4 regions of the Streptomyces odontotermitis genome follow, and region 3 is predicted to be linked to each of the others. Evidence: riboswitches for the same ligand, from Rfam matches in the RefSeq annotation. Region 3 holds a riboswitch; each other region holds the start of a gene.
What was found. A riboswitch is a leader RNA that binds a small molecule or an ion and turns the genes downstream of it on or off. The one in region 3 is predicted to bind cobalamin.
Positions count from the first base shown of each region.

Region 1: linked by a shared signal. The riboswitch ahead of ACQB60_RS23985 (CoA-acylating methylmalonate-semialdehyde dehydrogenase) and the one ahead of ACQB60_RS41710 (ribonucleoside-diphosphate reductase subunit alpha) in region 3 are both predicted to bind cobalamin.
Region 2: linked by a shared signal. The riboswitch ahead of metE (5-methyltetrahydropteroyltriglutamate--homocysteine S-methyltransferase) and the one ahead of ACQB60_RS41710 (ribonucleoside-diphosphate reductase subunit alpha) in region 3 are both predicted to bind cobalamin.
Region 4: linked by a shared signal. The riboswitch ahead of ACQB60_RS27495 (CbtB domain-containing protein) and the one ahead of ACQB60_RS41710 (ribonucleoside-diphosphate reductase subunit alpha) in region 3 are both predicted to bind cobalamin.

Region 1 covers NZ_JBNJLS010000008.1:202,744-204,931, forward strand. Annotated here, with positions in the region: gene ACQB60_RS23985 (CoA-acylating methylmalonate-semialdehyde dehydrogenase) at 1-1,399, opposite strand, end outside; cobalamin riboswitch at 1,630-1,810, opposite strand; gene ACQB60_RS23990 (3-hydroxybutyryl-CoA dehydrogenase) at 1,862-2,188, opposite strand, start outside.
Region 2 covers NZ_JBNJLS010000008.1:189,777-191,964, reverse strand. Annotated here, with positions in the region: gene metE (5-methyltetrahydropteroyltriglutamate--homocysteine S-methyltransferase) at 1-970, opposite strand, end outside; cobalamin riboswitch at 1,136-1,353, opposite strand; gene ACQB60_RS23935 (DNA-binding protein) at 1,356-1,895, opposite strand; gene ACQB60_RS23930 (inorganic diphosphatase) at 1,936-2,188, opposite strand, start outside.
Region 3 covers NZ_JBNJLS010000028.1:8,700-10,887, forward strand. Annotated here, with positions in the region: gene ACQB60_RS41710 (ribonucleoside-diphosphate reductase subunit alpha) at 1-747, opposite strand, end outside; adenosylcobalamin-variant (AdoCbl-variant) riboswitch at 890-988, opposite strand; gene ACQB60_RS41715 (hypothetical protein) at 1,100-1,864, shown strand; gene ACQB60_RS41720 (GNAT family N-acetyltransferase) at 1,861-2,188, opposite strand, start outside.
Region 4 covers NZ_JBNJLS010000011.1:43,353-45,540, reverse strand. Annotated here, with positions in the region: gene cpt (chloramphenicol phosphotransferase CPT) at 1-240, shown strand, start outside; gene ACQB60_RS27500 (CbtA family protein) at 290-1,090, opposite strand; gene ACQB60_RS27495 (CbtB domain-containing protein) at 1,112-1,330, opposite strand; cobalamin riboswitch at 1,365-1,492, opposite strand; gene ACQB60_RS27490 (ANTAR domain-containing protein) at 1,851-2,188, opposite strand, start outside.

The sequences.
Region 1 (2,188 bases), on a different contig from region 3:
AGCCGGAGCGCTTCCAGCCGCCGAAGGTGTGGTAGGCGACGGGCACCGGGATGGGCACGTTGACGCCGACCATGCCGGTGTCCACGCGCCGGGTGAAGTCGCGGGCGGTGTCGCCGTTGCGCGTGAAGAGGGCCACGCCGTTGCCGTAGAGGTGTTCGCTGGGCAGCCGGAGGGCCTCCTCGTAGTCGGCGGCGCGCACGACGCACAGGACGGGCCCGAAGATCTCCTCGCGGTAGATCCGCATGTCCGGAGTGACCCGGTCGAAGAGGGAGGCTCCGGCGAAGAAGCCGTCCTCGTGTCCGGGCAGGGTGAAGTCGCGTCCGTCGACGACGAGTTCGGCGCCCTCCTCGACGCCGAGGCCGACGTAGGAGCGGACCCGGTCGACGGCGTCCCGGCCGACCAGCGGGCCGAAGTCGGCCTCGGGGTCGTCGCTGCGGCCGATGCGCAGCGCGGCGATGCGCTCCTTGAGGCGGGCCACGAGGGCGTCGGCGGTCTCCTCCCCGACGGGGACGGCGACGGAGATCGCCATGCAGCGTTCGCCCGCGGAGCCGTAGCCCGCGCCGATCAGCGCGTCCACGGCCTGGTCGAGGTCGGCGTCCGGCATCACGATCATGTGGTTCTTGGCGCCGCCGAAGCACTGGGCGCGCTTGCCGTGGGCGGCGGCGGTGGCGTAGACGTGCGCGGCGACGGGGGTGGAGCCGACGAAGCCGAGGGCGGCGACGCGCGGGTCCTCCAGGAGGGTGTCGACAGCTTCCCGGTCGCCGTGCAGGACGTTGAGGACACCGGGCGGCAGGCCCGCCTCCAGGAACAGCTCGGCGATCCGCAGCGGCACCGACGGGTCCCGCTCGGAGGGCTTGAGGATGAAGGCGTTGCCGCAGGCGAGGGCGGGGGCGGCCTTCCACAGCGGGATCATCGCGGGGAAGTTGAAGGGGGTGATGCCCGCGACGACGCCGAGGGGCGCGCGCAGCGAGTGGACGTCGATGCCGGTGCCCGCGTTGTCGGTGAACTCGCCCTTGAGCAGATGCGGGATGCCGGCCGCGAACTCCACGACCTCCAGGCCGCGTTGGATGTCGCCGTGGGCGTCGGCGATCGTCTTGCCGTGCTCGGCGGACAGGAGCCGGGCCAGGGCGTCCTTCTCGTCCTCGACGAGCTGGAGGAACCGCAGCAGCACGCGGGCGCGGCGCTGCGGGTTCCACTGGCCCCAGCCGGGCTGCGCGCGGGCGGCGTCGGCGATCGCCGCCTCGGTCTCGGCGCGGCTCGCGAGGGGCACGCGGGCCTGGATCCGGCCGGTGTTGGGGTCGTACACGTCGCCGTGGGAGCCGGAGGTTCCCGGGGTGTGCCTGCCTCCGATGAAGTGGGTCAACTCGCGTACGGGGGCGGGGGCTTGGTCGCGGACCATGGGTGTGCCTGCTCTCGTCAGGTGATCCGGGATGGCGCGCCGCCGCGCCGTGCGCACGCGGTGGCGTGCGGGAGCGGGGCTGCGCGAGACCGCGAAGGTCGGTGGGCCGTCAGGGGGTTGCGACGGCCGATCGGCGCTCGCCGTGCGGGGGCCGCGGCCGTCGGGCCGCGGCTTTGCCGGGGACGCGTGTGCACACCGGTGCCATGCGTGTCAGCTCCATCCTCGTGGACAACACGGAACATCCCGCGGCCGGTATCCTGACTCCCGGATCTGCGCGCGCCGCCCGCCTTCCCAACTCCCCCTTCAGGGCGAGTCGGTGGCGTACCGCTCGACGGCACACTCCCCGGTCACAGTGGCGGGACCGTGCCGGATTCACACCGGCTTCCCTGCACCGCGGGCCTTGGTCGCGACTATATAGTTGGACGTCCTAGTAAATCTAGGCTCTCTCCCCGGCCCCTGCCCCTAGGCCCCTTCGTAGGCGTGGAACCCCCGCCCGCTCTTCCGCCCGAGCAGCCCCGCCTCCACCATCCGCTGGAGCAGCGGCGGCGGGGCGTACAGGGGTTCCTTGAACTCCTCGTACAGGGACTCCGCGATGGACGCGACGGTGTCGAGGCCGATGAGGTCGGCCAGTCTGAGCGGTCCCATGGGGTGCGCGCAGCCCAGCTCCATCCCGGCGTCCACGTCGGTGGCGGTGGCGAAGCCCGACTCGGCCATCCGGATCGCGGACAGCACGTACGGGATCAGGAGCGCGTTGACGACGAAGCCCGCACGGTCCCGGGAGCGGACGGC
Region 2 (2,188 bases), on a different contig from region 3:
CCAGCAGGGTGCCGAGCGTCGCGAGGGACTTCTCGAAGTCGTTGATCCAGATGTTGCGGCCGTCGACGACGCCCGCGACGAGCCGCTTGCCAGGAAGACCGCCGACGGCCGCGAGGTCGTCGAGGTTGGCGGCGGCGGCCCCGGTGAAGTCCAGGGCAAGGCCGTCCACCGGCGCCTTGGCCAGGACGGGCAGCGCGTCGCCGAGCCGGTCGAAGTACGAGGCGACCAGGAGCTTCGGCCGGTCCGTGAGCGCGCCGAGGTCCCGGTAGGCGCGCTCGGCGGCGCCCAGTTCGGCCGGGGTGCGGTCCTGGACGAGGGCGGGCTCGTCCAGCTGCACCCAGTCGGCACCCGCCGCGCGCAGGTCGGCGAGGACCTCCGCGTACACCGGCAGGAGCCGGTCGAGCAGGGTCAGCGGCACGAAGTCGGCGGCGACGCCCGGCGCGGGCTTGGCGAGCAGCAGGTAGGTGACCGGGCCGACGAGGACCGGCCGCCCGTTGTGGCCGAGTGCCAGGGCCTCCTTGAGCTCGGCGACCTGCTTCGTGGAGTCGGCGGTGAAGACCGTGTCCGGTCCCAACTCCGGGACCAGATAGTGGTAGTTGGTGTCGAACCACTTGGTCATCTCCAGCGGCGCCACGTCCTGGGTGCCGCGCGCCATCGCGAAGTATCCGTCGAGGCTGTCGGCGGCGACGGGCGTGCGGTGGCGGTCGGGGACGGCGCCGACCATGACGCTGGTGTCCAGGACGTGGTCGTAGTACGAGAAGTCGCCGGTCGGCACCTCGTGGAGGCCGGCGTCGGCGAGCTGCCGCCAGGTGGCGCTGCGCAGTTCGGCGGCGGTGGCGCGGAGGGCGTCGGCGTCGACGCGGCCCTTCCAGTAGCCCTCGATCGCCTTCTTCAGTTCCCGGTTCTGGCCCTGGCGGGGGTAGCCGTACACGGTGGCCCGTGCTGCCGCGGCTGCGGGCTTGGTGGTCACGGAGATCTCCTTCGCGAGATGAATCCCTGAGATCCCGGGGACGGGACGAGAGCGCGAAGGGCGACGGACCCGGCGGGGCGAGCGTGCACGGCACGGCACGGTTCGTCCGCCTGGTATGTACGCCGACCCGCCCTCGAGGTCACCGGGATGTCCGTGCACGAGTGGTTCGTGCGCGGGCAGTTGGCAGGTCTTCGGACTCGCGGGCGCGTCCTCACGTGGAGGACATCTACTGGCCGTCGCTTCCCAGCCCCTTCCCGGGGCCAGTGCGTGTGACGGCGGTCGTTCCCGCTCACCGCTGCGGGGCAGTCCCGGATTCCCACCGGGTTCCCTCTTGCGACGCTCCCGCCTGGCGGGCGGGGCGAACCAGCTGCACGGGCCACCCTACCTAACGGTCGCGATCTCCTTCCGCCGCTGCGGGGGAGACGTCCGCCGTCGCAGGAGCGGCGTCCGCTGTCGTACGGGAGACCAGCCGCTCATAGCGCTGCCGGGCGGCCTGCGGGGTGCCGAGACCGAGGCCGAAGGCGATCTCCGGCCAGGTCATGCCGCGGCCGCGCGCCATCTGCAGGAGCCCGGCCTCCAGTTCGTCCATCTCGCCGCGCGCCAGCGGTATCAGGGTCAGCGCGGCGGTGAGGTCCGCGCGGTCCACCTCGGCCTCCCCGTCGGTGAGTTGGGCCGCGCCGCTGAGCAGGAACGACACCAGCCTGATCGCCTCGTGCGGCGCGAGCACCGCGGGGTGGACCTGGCGCCCGCGCTGCGCCGCGTCGGCCGCGTGCCGCTCGGCGATGCGGAAGAGGGCCGCGGGGGCCCGTCGGGCCCGCGCCTGGTCGGGGTCCGGGGGAGTGAACGCGGCGTCGGACGAGGCGAGTTCGGTGGATCCAACTGATGCGGCGGATTCGGCGGGTTCAGGGGCAGAAGTGGGTGCCATGCGTCCAGGGTGGTGGGCCACACAAGAACGCGTCAACGGATTATTGTGAACGGTTTGTTTGCAGGCGGAGGCGGGCCGCCGCGATCTCCGCGTAGGTGTGGTCGCGGTCCTCCCAGTGCGAGCCCTCCACGGACTTGCCGGGCTCCAGGTCCTTGTAGACCTCGAAGAAGTGCGTGATCTCGCGGCGGTCGAACTCGGGGATGTCGCTGATGTCCTGCACGTTCTCGTGCCGGGGGTCGTGCGCGGGCACGCACAGGACCTTCTCGTCGGGCCCCTTCTCGTCGCTCATCACG
Region 3 (2,188 bases):
GTCGTAGATCGAGTCGAGCTCGTCCAGCGGCGAGTCCAGCAGGTAGCAGCTGGACATCTGGGGGTGGCGGGTGCCGGAGTTGAAGAGGGTGGGCGAGGACGGGAGGTAGTCCAGGCGGCTCATCAGGCGGTACAGCGCGGCGACTTCGTCCACCGCGCGGTCGCTGCCGTCCTCCGCGAGACCGCTGGCCACGCGGAGCATGAAGTGCTGCGGGGTCTCCACGACCTTGCGGGTGAGCGGGTGGCGCAGCAGGTAGCGGCTGTGCAGGGTGCGCAGGCCGAAGTAGCCGAAGCGGTCGTCGCCGTCGAGGTCGATCAGCGCGTCCAGGCGGGCCGTGTGCGCGGCCACGAACTCCTGGGTGCGGTCGGCGATCAGGCCCTCGCGGTGGCCGACCGCGATCGAGCCGGAGAAGGACGTCACGCCCTGCGAGGCCGCTTCCTCGCGGATGCCGATGGTGAGGAGCCGGGCCGCGAGCCTCGAGTACACCGGGTCCTCGGAGATGAGCCCCGCGGCCGCCTCGGTGGCCAGGTCCCGCAGCTCCGCCTCGTCCGCCTTGGCGGAGCGGCCGCGCAGCGCGGCGGCGGCGACCCGGCCGGGGTCGGCGTCGGGAAGGTCGGCACAGAGGTCGGTGAGGGTACGCAGCAGGGCGGTGCCCGGCGCGTCCTGTACCTTGTCCGCCTGGTCCGCTGCCTTTTCCGCGGCTCGGGCCTGCTGGGCTGAGGCCGGTTCGGCTGGCGCGATGGTCACGTGGAGCACTCCCTCGCTCGGCTCTGGGCCCGAGGGGAGCACGGCGGTGCGGGCGCGTCCGCGCAGGGCGGGGCGCCGCGTCCACCGGCCCATTCCACGAGGCCCGGACGTCTCGGCACCCGGAGCGGATGCACCGGGCGCACTGTCAGCAGGTTCTCGGACTCATGGGTACGACAAAGACGTACACATACACCGTTGCGGGACAGTTCCGGACTTCCACCGGATTCCCCTGCGGCGACAGCGAGGACGAGCATACATCTTGTGCTGGGTTTCGGAGGCAGCACCACATCTTGTGTCGGCTGGGGTGTGGTGAGGGTGGCGGCTTGACGGATCAAGCGGCGCGGGAGGGGCGGTGAGGGCGGGGCGGGGTGCGGCCTGCGCGGCCCTCTGCGGGGCGCTGATCGCGCCGCTCGCGGGCTGCGGGGCGGGCGGCTGGCTCTCGGACGGGCCGCCGAGCGCGGAGGGCGTCGACGGGCGTGCGGGCGCCGCGCAGACGTTCGGCGACGGCCAGTTGGAGGGGGCGCTGCTCGCGGACGACGCCTTCGCCGAGCGCGCGCGGCCGACGGACATCGCGGTGGGGCTCTTCGGCAAGAGCCTCGGGCGCGGCGACTGGGGCTCCTGCGCGCGCGGCAAGGACGCGAACGGCGAGCTGTACGACATGCGGGGTGCGAGCGCGCAGCAGGTGCTGGTCTTCGACGGCGGGGCGGGCGAGGGCGGTGCCGGGGCGGACGAGGCCGACGGAGGGGCGGACGAGACGGGCGGCGGGGCGGATGAAGCAGGCGGCGGGGCGGGCGAGTTGGGTTCGGCGTCCGAGCAGGCGGCGGCGTCCCGGCCGCCCGTGAGCCGGCGCCTCGTCTCGCTGAGTCCCGCTGACGCCGGCCGCTACCTCCAACTCCAGAGCAAGCCGCGGTACTTGTGCCCCGATGTGACGGAGGACACCGAGGCCGCCCCGATCACCCGGCACCACTCGGTCGGACAGCTGCCCCGCATCGGCGACGAGGCGACCCTGGAGACCAGCCGCGTCCTGGGCGGCGACGAGCACGACGGCACGCCCACGCACACCGCCGAGGTCCGCGTCGGCGGAGTGCTGGTCACGGTGAGTGCGGGCACGGCCTAGGGCAGGCTCCCGGGCCTGAGCTCCAACTCGTAGGCCAGCAGCCGCACATCGGGCACCGGAAGCCAGTCCCGCTCCGGTACCCGTACGAAGCCGAGGCGCTCGTAGAGGCGGTGGGCCGCGTGCATCGTGGGCTGGGTCGACAGGATCACGCGGACGCAGCCCTCGACCGCTCGGGCCCGCTCCACACAGGCCCGCACCAGTGCCTCGCCCGCACCCCGGCCGCGCGCGTCGGGGGCGACCGCCAGCATGCGGATCTCGGCCTCGCCGGCCCGCGCCAGTTCCGCCATGGGGCCGCCGGACTCCACGAAGGTGACGCCGCCGAGC
Region 4 (2,188 bases), on a different contig from region 3:
GATAAGGCGCTCGTGGACGTGCCCGTGCTGTGGGTGGGCGTGCGCTGCGCCCCCGAGGTGGCGGCCGCGCGCGAGCTGGCGCGGGGCGACCGGGCCGCCGGAATGGCCGCGGGGCAGGCCGAGTCGGTGCACCAGGGCGTGCGCTACGACATGGAGGTCGACACCGCGGGCCGGGAGTCGCTGGAGTGCGCGCAGGCCATCGCGGAGCGTCTCGCGGGGCGCCTCACGGAGCGTGGGTGACGGTGACGGCGGCCCCGGTCCCGCCGCGGGGCCGCCCTCGACCGGGACGTCAGGCCGTGGGCTCCACGGAGACCGTGTTCGGGGACGTGCGGGCGTAACCGCCCTCCGCCGAGGCCGACTTGGCGGCCGCGCGCAGGCCGAGTCCGCCGAAGACCGCCGCGAACACCGCCCACAGCAGCACGTGCGAGGCGAGCGACAGCATCCGGAAGTCCCACAGCAGCGTCGCGTCCACCGGAACGGGGTCCGGGTTGTCGGGCAGCGCGAAGAGCAGCGCGAGCACGGCGACCGTCGTGAGGGCCACGGCGATCTGGCGCACCGGAAGGGACTTGGCGGCCAGGCGCACGTACACCTGCCAGGCCAGGAACATGCCGAGCACGCCGATCGCGACCGATGCCAGCCACATCGCCTGCCGGTCGCCGACCGTGCCGGAGTCGCCGACGCCCGGCGGGTTAGCCGGGTAGCGCAGGCCCGGCAGGAGCGAGACCGCGACGAACGCGGCCGTCGCGAAGGTCAGGGCGCGCGGCCAGGGGGACGTCTGCGGAGCGCGCCGGTGCACCAGGGCGTACGCCACCGCGAACAGCACGCCGATCGCGAGACCGGCGACGACAGCGGCGACGACCAGGCCGAGGTGCTGGGTCGAGCGGGTGAAGAGCTCCTCGTGGTGCTGCATGGACTGGCCGGCGCCGTGCGCGTGCTCCTCGGCGGCCGTGCGCTTCTCCTCGGCGCGGATCGCGCGGTCCATCAGGGGCTCGGCGAGGAGGAGGGAGAAGAGACCGGCCGCGAGGCCCGCCGCCCCTCCCGCCGCCAACCCGCGCCCGAGCAGGGGGAGTACAGGTGTCGGGGAGGACATGGTGCTGAGATCGCCCGCCCGTCAGTGGCAGGGGGCACCGAAGAGGTGCCTGCCGTCGTGCGCGAACTCGTGCAGGTAGCTGCCGGTCGCCGAGATCAGCGAGCCGTTGTCGATGAACACCGCGTACAGCGCGATCAGCGCGAGGATCGCCGCGCCGGAGGCGATGAGCCAGTCGCGCGTCTGGGTCGCGGCGGCCTGGGCCGCCGTGGTGTCGGTGGTCGGTGCAGTGTGCAGAGACATACCGGGTGGGCCTCCTTCTGGGGTTTCCACGCCCCATGGCAGGAGGACGACGGCTCAGTTCCTGACTTCCGCGCACGTCTGGGGAGCACGCACGGGGTCACAGTGGCGGGACCGCCCCGGAATCGCACCGGGTTCCTGTCAACCGTCGCCTCGATGTATGGACTTGTCGTCCCGGAGAGTCCCAGTCCGGCATGGACACTGTCAACCACGTCCGCGCCTCTGCGCCCCCTGCGACCTGCGCAAGCCCGCTTGCGACGGTGGACCGTCGCCCGGTCGACGGACCGCTCCCCCCGGAACCGTCGACCGGGCTGGTCCTCCACCGCGCGCGCACGAGTCGCGGGAGTAACCCGGCGCCGGCGCGGGAGCTGTGGTGCCGACCCGCTTGCGGGGTGGGCAGGTTCAGCCTGATCCGGCCGGGGGCTTGGGCCGTCAGAACCGACTCTAGAGCGAATATGCCTCCCGGCCTAGGGGGCGTTTGACGCCAAGTCGTGGCCGGATCGCCCTGCGTGATCGCCACAGTTCAGAGGGGTTCGGTTTCATCAGGTCCGGACCTGCCGGGGCGCAGCGCCGCGTCGTTGAGCTTTCCCTCGATCAGCTCGCCCGCGACGCGGTCGATGGCCAGGCGTTCCCTGCGTGCGTAGCCGCGCAGGGCCGCGAAGGCGGGCTCCATTCCGGTGCGCCAGCGCTCGGCGAGTATGCCTTTGGCCTGTTCGACGCGAATGCGACTGGTCAGCGCCGTCTCCAACTGCCTGCTGAGCGTGCGGTAGCCGGCGTACGCCTCGTGGTTGTGCAGCCCGAGGGCGGCCGCGCTCGCCAGGATCTCGGCGCACCGCACCTCACCGTTGGGAGTGGCCTGCC